4 regions of the Staphylococcus sp. GW821-FHT11H10 genome follow, and region 3 is predicted to be linked to each of the others. Evidence: riboswitches for the same ligand, from Rfam matches in the RefSeq annotation. Region 3 holds a riboswitch; each other region holds the start of a gene.
The links. Region 3 has a riboswitch for S-adenosylmethionine ahead of AC1RRU_RS04815 (methionine ABC transporter ATP-binding protein). Riboswitches for the same ligand answer to the same signal wherever they lie in the genome.
Positions count from the first base shown of each region.

Region 1: it holds a riboswitch for S-adenosylmethionine, as region 3 does, so the genes downstream of both, AC1RRU_RS04755 (MetQ/NlpA family ABC transporter substrate-binding protein) here and AC1RRU_RS04815 (methionine ABC transporter ATP-binding protein) in region 3, are expected to answer to the same signal.
Region 2: it holds a riboswitch for S-adenosylmethionine, as region 3 does, so the genes downstream of both, metK (methionine adenosyltransferase) here and AC1RRU_RS04815 (methionine ABC transporter ATP-binding protein) in region 3, are expected to answer to the same signal.
Region 4: it holds a riboswitch for S-adenosylmethionine, as region 3 does, so the genes downstream of both, AC1RRU_RS09360 (aminotransferase class I/II-fold pyridoxal phosphate-dependent enzyme) here and AC1RRU_RS04815 (methionine ABC transporter ATP-binding protein) in region 3, are expected to answer to the same signal.

Region 1 is NZ_JBXARC010000005.1:118,519-121,717, forward strand. Features, by position in the region: gene AC1RRU_RS04745 (LPXTG cell wall anchor domain-containing protein) at 1-525, opposite strand, end outside; gene AC1RRU_RS04750 (hypothetical protein) at 725-1,150, opposite strand; SAM riboswitch class I at 1,298-1,404, shown strand; gene AC1RRU_RS04755 (MetQ/NlpA family ABC transporter substrate-binding protein) at 1,517-2,332, shown strand; gene AC1RRU_RS04760 (aspartate aminotransferase family protein) at 2,574-3,199, shown strand, end outside.
Region 2 is NZ_JBXARC010000035.1:5,677-8,875, forward strand. Features, by position in the region: gene pckA (phosphoenolpyruvate carboxykinase (ATP)) at 1-924, opposite strand, end outside; SAM riboswitch class I at 1,090-1,200, shown strand; gene metK (methionine adenosyltransferase) at 1,316-2,512, shown strand; gene AC1RRU_RS12055 (hypothetical protein) at 2,607-3,199, shown strand, end outside.
Region 3 is NZ_JBXARC010000006.1:2,099-5,297, reverse strand. Features, by position in the region: gene AC1RRU_RS04835 (arsenate reductase family protein) at 31-384, shown strand; gene gcvH (glycine cleavage system protein GcvH) at 500-880, shown strand; gene AC1RRU_RS04825 (toprim domain-containing protein) at 1,072-1,458, shown strand; gene AC1RRU_RS04820 (thioredoxin family protein) at 1,451-1,747, shown strand; SAM riboswitch class I at 1,805-1,910, shown strand; gene AC1RRU_RS04815 (methionine ABC transporter ATP-binding protein) at 1,995-3,020, shown strand; gene AC1RRU_RS04810 (methionine ABC transporter permease) at 3,013-3,199, shown strand, end outside.
Region 4 is NZ_JBXARC010000017.1:21,606-24,804, forward strand. Features, by position in the region: gene AC1RRU_RS09355 (D-lactate dehydrogenase) at 1-215, opposite strand, end outside; gene AC1RRU_RS09360 (aminotransferase class I/II-fold pyridoxal phosphate-dependent enzyme) at 248-1,408, opposite strand; SAM riboswitch class I at 1,488-1,595, opposite strand; gene AC1RRU_RS09365 (phytoene desaturase family protein) at 1,675-3,183, opposite strand; gene AC1RRU_RS09370 (phytoene/squalene synthase family protein) at 3,191-3,199, opposite strand, start outside.

The DNA.
Region 1 (3,199 bases), on a different contig from region 3:
AGTTTCAGGTAATGAAGATTGAGCATTTGTGCTATTATGGTTACCTTGTTTTTTTACTGATTGAGACGAAGGCACTTCGTTAGATTTAACGTTACCGACATAATATGAATTTAATTCACGCGCACAATCTACAGAATTAATTTTAGATGCTTCTTCCTTTAGATCATCTAATTCAGCAGCATTTGCAATACCGTGTTCAACATATGTTTCTCCACTTTGAAGTTGATTAAAGTTACTATATTTATCATTTTTATATTCGACTTGGCCATTTTTATGAACTTTATAAACCCCTAAACCAGCATTTGCTTTATTATGGCTTTTAATTTCAAAATAGTCCCCTTTGTCGATTACTTTTCCAAAGTTTTGTAAATCTGGATTACCTCCACTATTTGATAACGCCTCTGAAGCAACTTCTTGTGCGTTATTCTTAGTAACGATATCAGCAGCAAAAGCTTGATGTCCACTAAAAGCAGTTAATAATACTGTACTTGAAATAAGTGTTGACGCAAATAGAGAAACCTTCATCACAATGAAAACCCCATTTCATTATTTATCTTTTACAGCCTTAGTGTAACACTCAGAATTAATTAAAATAGGGGTTTAAAGTAAACCATATTGAAACTTTAAATTAGCTTAAAGAATGACATATTTGTAAAGTTAGATTTACAATATTAAAGTTTTTATGAATATAAGTAATCGTGATACTAAATTTAATGATGCTAACTTACCATTTCTTTTTAGAAAAGTAAGGGATAGACCATGCCATGCAAACAGTGAAAATCAAATGTGCAATCATCCATAAACCGTATTCTGTCCAACTAAATTGAAAAAATGAACGTTGTGCCAATAGAATAAGTAATGGATATAATATTAGAAAAATGATGATCAGTAATAAATAACTTATTTTGTAAAAAGGTTTGAAAAATTTATAAATAATTAGAAATGTGATGTAAATTAAAAATCCAATGACAATATGAATCAATAGTTCTAAAATCAGTGGTGTTTGATTTGGGTCAGCAATGAAATCGATATTGATTAATAACAAGGTTAGGTGCGTCGTGTGTGTTACGACATCTATAGTAAACATGATAAGCAATAATAAAATGCTAATCAGTAATGCACTAAGAAAGTGGTAGCCGTATCGTATCATAATTATCCATCCTTCAAATGAGTTTAACAAGCTATTCCCTATGATGAAGGAAATCACACATTTTAAAAATTTAGAATATTTAAAAAATGATATTGACCCAAACACTATCCAATGCTAATATAATAACAATTCAATAAAACTTGTTAACTCTTATCAAGAGTGGTGGAGGGATGTGCCCTAAGAAGCCCAGCAACCGTCGTTTAACGAAATGGTGCTAATTCACATAAAGTAGACAATACTTTAAGAGATAAGAGAAAGTGTATCGATACTTTCTCTTAAATAATAGAAAGTATTTTTTTATGTCTTCTAACTATTTAAGAGTTGAAGTGTAATTGAATCATTATTAAAAAAGAGGTGTCGATATACATGAAAAAATGGTTAAGTGTTATAAGTATTTTAGTTTTAGTTATTGTATTAGCTGGATGTGGCAAAGATAAAGAGGATAATAAAAAAATCACGGTTGCTGCTTCACCTGCACCCCATGGAGATGTGTTGAAGAAAGCTAAAGAACAATTAAAGAAAAAAGGTTATGATTTAGAAGTTAAAGAGGTAAATGATTATAAAGTGCCAAATAAACTATTAGATAAAGGTGATGTAGATGCGAACTTCTTCCAACATGTACCTTATTTAAAAGCTGAAAAGAAGAGTCATGGATATAAAATAGAAGAATTAGGTAAAGTATTTACAACTCCAATGGGCGTATACAGTAAAAAATATAAAAATCTAAAAGATATTCCTGAAGGTTCAACGATTTATGTTTCAAATAATCCAGCGGAAGAAGGACGATTTTTATCATTCTTTGTAGATGAAGGTCTCATTAAGTTGAAAAAAGGTGTCAAAATTGAAGATGCTAAGTTTGAAGATATCGCTGAAAATAAAAAGAATTTAAAATTCAATCATCAACAAGGGGCTGAGTTTTTACCAAAGACATATAAAAACGGTGAAGGAGCAGCAGTGATTATGAATTCTAACTATGCCATCGATAATGGTTTGAAACCTTCTAAAGATGCAATTGTTATGGAAGGTAAATCATCTCCGTTTGCCAATATTATTGCTGTACAAGAAGGACATAAAAAAGATAAAAAGTTCCAAGAATTATTAAAAGTTATGCAATCGAAAGAAATTAAAGATTATATTAAGAAAGAATATGGAGACGATGTAATTCCATACGAAAGTAAATAATTATCCATATTAAACTACCCGCAAAGTAATAGCTTTGTGGGTTCTTTTTAAAAAAAAATAATAAATACCAAAAATTATAAACTTTAATTATTTTTGATTATTCAGAAAATATTTACAAATCTGACAATTATTAGTAATATATTGAATATTATCACTTAAATAGTGTTTATTTAGAGGGCCGTAGAACTTTTCAAATAGAGGGAAGCAAAAGGGATGGTCTATCTTGGGAGGATGAGCCGATATGAGTAAAGCAGAGGAATTAATTAATGAAGATGGGAAATACTTCGCCGCATCAGGGAGAATAAAATACTATCCATTAGCCATTGACCATGGTTATGGTGCGACACTAGTAGATGTGGATGGTAAAGAATATATTGATTTATTATCAAGTGCAAGTTCACAAAATGTAGGACACGCACCTAAACCAGTTACTGAAGCGATTAAGAAACAAGCTGAGAAATTTATTCATTATACACCAGCATATATGTATCATGAACCAGCAGTAAAATTATCTAAAAAGCTATGTGAAATTGCTCCAGGTGACTATGAAAAGCGTGTAACGTTTGGATTAAGTGGGTCTGATGCGAATGACGGTATTATTAAATTTGCGAGAGCTTATACGGGGCGCCCTTACATTATTAGTTTCACAAATGCATATCATGGGTCAACATTTGGGTCATTATCCATGTCTGCCATTAGTTTAAATATGCGCAAACACTATGGACCATTATTGAATGGATTTTATCATATTCCATTCCCTGATAAATATAGAGGGATGTTTGAGCAGCCAAATGCAAATACAGTTGAAGAGTATCTTGCACCATTAAAAGAAATGTTTGCGAAATATGTGCCAGCGGATGAAGTGGC
Region 2 (3,199 bases), on a different contig from region 3:
AGCACCACGCTCGTTAACCACAGTATTCTCTAATATAGTACCGTATTGAATCGCGTTATAAATTTGAGGTTCTTTTTCTTTAGAAAGGTTGATTGCTTTTGCGTAACAACCGCCTTCAATATTGAAAATACCATTTTTATTCCAACCGTGTTCATCATCACCAATCAATTTTCTATCCGGTGCTGCTGATAAAGTTGTTTTACCTGTACCTGATAATCCGAAGAATAAGGCTACGTCTCCTTTATCTCCAACATTCGCAGAACAATGCATACTCATAATATCTTGCATTGGAAGCAAGTAGTTCATTACTGAGAAGATACCTTTTTTCATCTCACCAGCATACTCTGTACCACCAATTAAAATGGTTTTATGTTTGAATGAAATGATAACAAAAGTTTCTGATTTAGTTCCATCAACTTCAGGATCAGCTTTAAAGTGAGGTGCTGAAACAATTGTGAAGTTAGGTTTTATATTACTAGCTTCTTCTTTAGAATCTGGGCGGATAAACATGTTTTGAGCAAAAAGGTTATGCCATGCAAGTTCATTGATAACTGTAAGTTTCAATTGTGTGTCTTTGTCACTACCTGCATAACCATTAAAAACGTAAAGTTCGTCTTTTTTATCAAGATAGTCTAAAACTTTAGAGTAGAGATTTAAGAAAGTTTCTTCATCGATAGGTTGGTTGATATCTCCCCAATGAATATTATCTTTATAAGAAGGTTCTGTAACAATGAATTTATCTTTAGGTGAACGTCCAGTGTATTTACCTGTGCTTGCATTGATAGCACCAAGTTCAGTTAATTCTCCTTCATTATTATCCATAATTTTGTAATAAAGTTGAGTTGTTGAAAGCTGAAAAAGAGAGCTTTCTTTTTCCAATAATTTTTTAATTTTAGGTGTTTCGCCGTATGTATCTACTGACATACCCAATCCCTCCAGCGTGTGTTATAGAAATTCAATATTGTAAGCCTTTACATGAAAATAGTATAACATAATGCCGTAATTATTCCACCTGGAAAAGACAAAAAAACATGTAAAAACAAAATTGACATTAATAAATGAATTAGGTAGTATAGTTCTTAACGGATTCTCTTATCCTGAGTGGTGGAGGGACATGGACCCAATGAAACCCAGCAACCTCTTTTTTTAAAGAAAGGTGCCAAACCGTTTGCAGACATATACTCGTCTGAACGATAAGAGCGAATGGACGTTTAAGAGCCTTCTCTCTGTCTTGAATAGTGAAGAAGGCTCTTTTATTTTTGAGCTCACAATTAAAAGAGAATTTTCGTAAATATAGTTATAAAAGGAGCAAATCATGACTTATAATAAACGTTTATTTACTTCAGAATCAGTGACAGAAGGACATCCAGATAAGATTGCTGACCAAGTATCTGATGCCATTTTAGATGAAATCTTAAAAGATGATCCTAATGCACGTGTTGCTTGTGAAACTACTGTAACAACTGGAATGGCTCTAATTTCAGGTGAAATATCTACATCAACTTATGTAGATATACCTAAAGTTGTAAGAGAAACAATTAAAGGTATTGGCTACACTCGTGCTAAATATGGCTATGATTACCAAACTATGGCAGTTTTAACTGCAATCGATGAGCAGTCACCTGATATTGCACAAGGTGTCGACAAAGCACTTGAATACAGAAATGATATTTCAGAAGAAGAGATTGAAGCTACTGGTGCCGGTGACCAAGGTTTAATGTTCGGATATGCTACAAATGAAACAGAAACATATATGCCTCTACCTATCTTTTTATCTCATCAATTAGCGAAGCGTTTATCAGATGTACGTAAAGATGGTATTCTAGATTATTTAAGACCTGATGGTAAGGTTCAAGTTACAGTTGAATACGACGAATCAGATAAACCTAAGCGTATTGATACGATTGTAGTGTCATCTCAACATGCGGATGACATTGAATTAGAACAAATTCAAAGTGACATTAAAGAACATGTAATATACCCAACAGTTCCTGAAGGATTAATTGATAATGAAACGAAATTCTTTATCAATCCTACTGGAAGATTTGTTATCGGTGGACCTCAAGGTGATGCTGGATTAACAGGACGTAAAATCATTGTTGATACTTATGGTGGTTATGCACGTCATGGAGGAGGTTGCTTTAGTGGTAAAGACCCAACTAAAGTAGACCGATCAGCAGCTTATGCGGCAAGATATGTAGCTAAAAATATTGTTGCTGCAGGACTAGCAGACCAATGTGAAGTACAACTTGCTTATGCTATTGGAGTGGCTGAACCAGTTTCAATTTCAATTGATACATTTAAAACGGGCAAAGTTTCCGAGGCTCAACTTGTTGAAGCTGTCAGAGCTAACTTTGATTTACGTCCAGCAGGCATCATTAAAATGTTAGACTTAAAGCATCCTATATACAAACAAACTGCTGCTTATGGTCACTTTGGTAGAACGGATGTATTGTTACCATGGGAGAAATTAGATAAAGTCAATGTATTAAAAGATGCTGTTCAAGCTTAATAAACGCTTTAAATAATATAAAAGAAATTGTCGAAATTATAGATAGTTTCCATTATAATTAGATTTACTGATAGATTAAAGGAGCGTTGATTTAATGAATTCATTTGGACCAATCGAAATTGGTTTAATCGTAGCAATTGTAGTTGCAATTATCTGTTTAATATTATTCTTAGTTACACTTAAAAGTAAAAACAATATTAAACAGAAAACAAAAGAAGAATACGACTTAAAAGAAAAGCAAATGAAAGCGTCACATGACGAAGCCCTAGAGAAAGAACGCATACAAAATAAAAAGCAAGTTACTAAACAAAAAGAAGATTTTGATGCAACTGTAAGCGGTAAAGATCGTGAAATTGATGCATTGAAACTATTCTCAAAAAACAAAAGTGAATATGTTACAGATATGCGCTTAATTGGAATTAGAGATCGTTTAGTGAAAGAAAAACGTATTAGACCTGAAGATATGCATATTATGGCAAACATCTTCTTACCAAGTAATGAATTCAATGATATTGAACGCATTAGTCACCTTGTACTTACTCGTACAGGTCTATATATTATAGATTCTCAACTATTAAAAGGGCATGTTTATCAAGGTATAAGTGATAAGCAATTTAACGAATTGCCTATGATGGAGCATGTATTTAGTACTTTAGATTTAGATGCTAAGTCACCTCAAACGCTAGT
Region 3 (3,199 bases):
AATTAAGACAGAATAGGAGGTTACATCTGAATGATTAAATTTTATCAATATTCAAATTGCACAACTTGTAAAAAAGCCGCAAAATTTTTAGATACACATGGCGTAAGTTACGAACCAATTGATATTGTACAACACACACCAACTAAAAAAGAGTTTGAAGAAATTATCGATAAAACAGGTGTAGAGGTTAATAAATTATTTAATACCCATGGTGCTAAATATAAAGAACTAGGGTTAAAAGATAAATTAAAAGATTTATCAACTGATGAAAAATTAAATTTATTAGCTTCAGATGGCATGTTAGTTAAACGACCATTAGCTATTGCTGGAGATAATATCACATTAGGATTTAAAGAAGATCAATACAAAGAAATTTGGTTATAGTTTAAAATTACAAATTCTAATTATATAAATTATTGTAACTTTTTGTTTTAATAGTTGAATGAAAACTTACGGTATGGCATCATTAAATTGTAATTAATTTTAGGAGGGGATTCTCGTGGCAGTACCGAGCGAATTAAAATATTCTAAAGAACATGAATGGGTAAAAGTTGAAGGCAACACAGTAACAATTGGTATTACTGAATACGCACAAGGTGAATTAGGTGATATCGTATTCGTTGAATTACCAGAAGTTGATGACGAAATCAACGAAGGGGATACTTTTGGTAGTGTAGAATCAGTTAAAACTGTTTCTGAATTATATGCGCCAGTATCTGGTAAAGTTGTTGAATCAAATGAAGAATTAGAAGATAGTCCTGAGTTTGTTAACGAATCACCATATGAGAAAGCATGGATGGTTAAAGTTGAACTTAGCGATGAAAGCCAATTAGATGATTTATTATCAGCTGATCAATACAAAGAAATGATTGGTGAATAATTAATTTAAACTCCTTGATTGCGGTCATGGAGTTTTTATTTTGCCTATTTTTTGTAAATAATAATCAACAAATTTTAAAATTTATACTTTGTTGATATAAAATGTTAAGTAATCGTAAATAATGTTTAATCTATTAGCGTTATGTGAAAAAGTAACTGATTGTTTATTATCGACTTAGAAGGTGGATTATCATGGCAATTTTAAATAAAGTTATTATTGTTGAAGGCAAATCTGATAAGAAGAGAGTACAACAAGTCATCGCTGAACCTATAAATATTATTTGTACGCATGGTACAATGAGTATTGATAAATTAGATGACATGATTGAAACATTATATGAAAAGCAAGTCTTTGTTCTAGCAGACTCAGATGACGAAGGTGAAAAGATAAGAAAATGGTTTAAACGTCATCTTAGCGAATGTGAACATATCTATGTGGATAAAACATTTTGTGAGGTAGCTAGATGCCCAAAGAATTATCTTGCGCATGTATTGAGTAAACATGGTTTTACAGTTCGTAAAGAGAAACGTCTAATTCCTAATTTAACGACTGAAAGGTTAGTAATCATGCATGAGTAAATCTGTAGAAATAGAAGATATTTGTGAGAATTTTAATAAAGAAAAACATCTAATTTTTGGATACACACCGATGTGTGGTACTTGTAAAATGTCAGAGCGAATGCTAGATATTGCGAATGAAATACTACAATTACCCGTTAAAAAAATCGATTTGAATTACCATCCTAAATATAGTGAGCGTAACAAAATTATGTCAGTTCCTGTTCTAATAGTAATGAATAAAGATATAGAAATAGATAGAATCTATGCTTTTCAATCTGTTCCTTATTTGTTAGAAAAGTTAAAATAATTATTGACGAAATTATAGTGCAATGGTAGGATATAAATTAATTAAATAGTGCGAAAATTCTTATCAAGAGAGGTGGAGGGATGTGCCCTATGAAGCCCGGCAACCGTCTAGTTATAGAAATGGTGCCAATTCACATAAAGTTGATTACTTTAGAAGATGAGAGAAAGATGAATCAATGCTTTCTCAACTTTGCTAAAGTGAGAAAGCATTTTTTAATTACATAATGATTTTTAAGGAGGCACTAAACGTGATTGAGTTAAATCAAGTTGTAAAACGTTATCACACTAAAGATAAAGATGTACTAGCAGTTGATAACGTTAACTTAAATATAGAAACGGGCTCTATTTTCGGAGTTATCGGATTCTCTGGTGCTGGTAAAAGTACGTTAATCAGAATGTTCAATAATTTAGAAGAACCTACTTCTGGCGATATTATTATAGATGGCGATAATATTAACAAACTTTCAAAAGCAGAATTAAGAAGAAAACGACAAAAAGTAAGTATGGTATTCCAACACTTTAATTTATTATGGTCACGAACAGTACTTCGAAATATCACGTTCCCTTTAGAAATTGCAGGGTATTCTAAAACCAAAGCAAATGAAAGGGCGAAAGAATTAATTGACCTTGTTGGTTTAAATGGCAGAGAAAATGCTTATCCATCAGAATTATCAGGTGGGCAGAAACAACGTGTGGGTATTGCAAGAGCTTTGGCTAATGAACCTGACGTCCTCTTATGTGACGAAGCTACAAGCGCATTAGATCCACAAACAACAGATGAGATTTTAGACCTACTGCTAAAAATTAAAGAACGTGAAAACCTTACAATCGTGATTATCACTCATGAAATGCATGTTATCAGACGTGTTTGTGATGAAGTAGCCGTTATGGAAAGTGGACGTGTAATTGAGCAAGGTAAAGTAACGCAAGTATTTGAAAATCCACAACATGAAGTTACAAGACGATTTGTGAAAGATGATTTGGATGATGATTTTGAAGAATCAATCAAACATCTAGAACCATTAGATTCAGATGCATACATTGTTAGACTTAATTTCAATGGTGGTAATACGACTGAACCAGTTGTATCTTACATAAGTAAAACGCATAACATTGATATAAATATTCTTGAAGCAAACATAAAAAATACCCGTGGTGGTTCTGTCGGGTTCTTGGTGGTTCATATTCCACATATTGCTGAAACAGAGTTTGAGACATTTAAAGAAGATTTACATCAGCAACATGTAAATGTGGAGGTGGTTAAGCATGGATAAATCTTATGGTGATATTTTTAAAGAGATGATTACAATGCCTAACGTCCAATGGCCTGAAGTATGGCAAGCCATTTATGAAACATTATATATGACTGTAGTTTCAACTATTTTCGCATTTATTTTTGGATTGATTTTAGGAGTATTATTATTCTTATCAGCTAAGAGTAATTCTAAAGGTG
Region 4 (3,199 bases), on a different contig from region 3:
TGTTTAATGCCAAATTGTTGCAATTTGGCAAATACATCTTCCGATATTGGATGTTGTTGAGACAAAGATAAACCATCAAATCCTTGAACATCATCGACATTATCTTCTGTTAATATTTCTTTATTTAACTCTACTTCGACATTATTTTGTTCCGCCCATTCTTCAATATAAGGAATATCTTCATCTCGTACACTCATTATTTTAATTTTAGTCATAAAATTTCATCCTTTCTATTTGTGACTTCTTGTTACTCGTTATATAAATAAGATAAAGAAGCTAATCGTTTAGCCGCTTCAGTTAATAATTGGTCATCTAATGCTAGGGAAATACGGACGTAATGACGACCATTTTCACCAAATGGAATGCCAGGCGCCACTAAGATCGATTGTTCTTTCAACAAATACTGTTCAAATGATTCACTATCATACCCTGGTGGTGTTTGAAGCCATGAGTAAATACCACCTTTAGAATGTACAAATGGTAAATTGGCATCTTTTAATTGTTTCTCAAACGTGTCACGACGACGTTTGAATGTTTCATTTTGTTGATCTAGAAAGTCATCATAGTGATTAAGTGCGTATGTTGCTGCATCTTGAAGGGCACCAAACATACCAGCATTAGTATGTGTTTGATATTTCTTCAGCGCTTGTATCATGTCTTTGTTACCTACTGCGAATCCTACTCTAAATCCTGACATATTATAACCTTTAGATAATGAAAAAATTTCAATTGCTACTTCCTTTGCATCTTTAGAAGCAAGTATACTTGGGTTCTTTGCATCAAATCCAAAAGCACTATACGCGAAATCATGAACGATCTTTGTATGCGTACCTTTAAATCTTTGAATTGCTTCATCAAACACTGCTTTAGTAGCCGTTGATCCAGTAGGATTATTTGGGTAAGTCAAATAAACGAGTGACGTACGTGCTAATGTTTGTGCATCTACTTTGCTCCAATCTGGCAAATAATGTGGTGGCTCCAAATTAAGTGGTACTGGATTGGCATCAGCAAGCATGACACCAGCAAGATAATCCGTATAACCTGGGTCTGGAAGTAGCACGTTTTCTCCAGGATTAACAATACATGTAGGCAAAGCCACTAAACCATTTTTAGTACCATAAAGTATGCACACTTCATCATCTTTATGCAGTTCAACACCATATTGTCGTTGATAGAAATTAACAATTGCTTCTTTAAAGGATTCCTTACCATGAAATGCACCATATTTTTGATTTTCAGGAATTCGAACAGCATCAGCAAAGTGATCAACAATGCCTTTAGGCGTTTCGCCATCCGGGATACCAACTGCCATATTAATTAACGGTAGTGGTCCATGCTCAACCTTACGCCCCATCGTTTTACCAAAATAACTATCAGGAATATTGGCTAGTTTATTAGAAATTGTCATTATTTACCCCCTTTTCAAATTAAAAAAGCTATATATCACTCTCAATTGATAGTGACATATAGCTTAGTTATGACTATGACACTTATCTTTGAGGCATACCTCTTTGGAGTTAGCACAGTACTTTTGTCTTTTAAGTCTGTTGCTGAAGTTTCATTGGGCCAAATCCCTTCACTTCTCTGGATAAGTCTATTGAATTAATATTTATTGTATCAGTTCAATAAGTATTGTCAATATTTATAATTTTCAGATTTATAGCAAGTTTTACTTTATTTTCCGTGTTCTATGTCTTCTAACATTGCTTCGGCAGTAATTTTAGCACTCGTCAACACAATTGGCACACCTGCACCAGGGTGCGTACTTGCCCCTGCAAAGTATAAGTCTTTATAATCTCTTGATACATTTGGTGGTCTATAATAATTACTTTGTGTAAGTGTTGGCATAAGTCCAAATGCTGAGCCGAATTTGGCATTATAACGACTCTCAAAATCAAGCGGTGTAAATACTGTTTCAGATACAACATCCTGACGTATATCTTTAAGTGCCTCAATCGTTTCTAATTTGTTATAAATGACATCTTTCGCTTTTTCAACCATATTAGGATCGTTCCAGTCAATTTCACCTGTCTTCAACTCAGGGACTGGCATTAAGACATACATCCCTGTCTGATCTTTAGGCGCTAATGCTTCGTCTTCTACAGATGGGAAGTAAAGATATAATGATGGGTCATCAGGCATCTTACCACTAAAAATGTCATCAATATTGCCTCTAAAATCTCTAGCAAATACAACATTATGTACATGTAATTTATCACGTAATTGACGATTAATACCTGCATAAATTAAAAATGCTGAACATGAATAGTCCATGTTATCTACCTTTTCAGGAGAATAGTTCTTTAAAGGTGAGTGCACAGGCATTAAGTTTTGTGCCACATATGGAAAGTCAGCAGTACATAGCACTTTGTCAAAACGTCGAATATCACCATTAACACGTAGACCATCTGCACGTTTGAATTTAGGGTCAATAATGATTTCTTGTACATCTGCATTAAGTTCTACTTTAACACCATGGTCTTGACCAAGTTGTAGTAAACCTTGTGCTAAGCCATACATACCGCCTTTTATATAATGAACACCATGTACCATTTCAATCATTGGAATAATAGAATAAATTGAAGGCCCTTGTTTAGGATCAATACCTATGTATAACGTTTGAAATGCGAGTAACTTACGTATTTTTTCATTGGATACATAATTATCTATTAATTGATTCGCATTATTAAATGTCTTTAATTTTAATCCACGATATAGCGTCAATGGGTTATAAAATTCACTTGGTTTACGGAATGTTCGTTCAAGGAAGTATTTGCGAGCCACTTCATATCGTTTATACACATCCGTTAAAAATTGCATAAAACCTTGAGTAGAACCTGGTTCTGTCGCTTCTAACGTTTGACTAAGTTGTGCTAAATCAGTTGATACACTCACTTTATCTTTATCAGAAAAATAAATATCAAAAATATGTGTAAGTGGCTTCATATCTACGTAATCTTCAAAGCGTTTGCCACTTTCTTCAAATACGGCTTTATAAACATCCGGTACCATCACTATGGTTGGTCCCATATCAAAAGTAAAGCCATCTTTCTTAAATTGGCTCATACGGCCACCAACTTGTTCATTCTTCTCAAATATTGTAACTTGATGACCTTTAGCGGCTAGTCGTGCTGCAGCTGCTAAGCCGGTAACGCCAGCGCCTACTACTGCTATATTGCATATATCTGACCTAATCTTT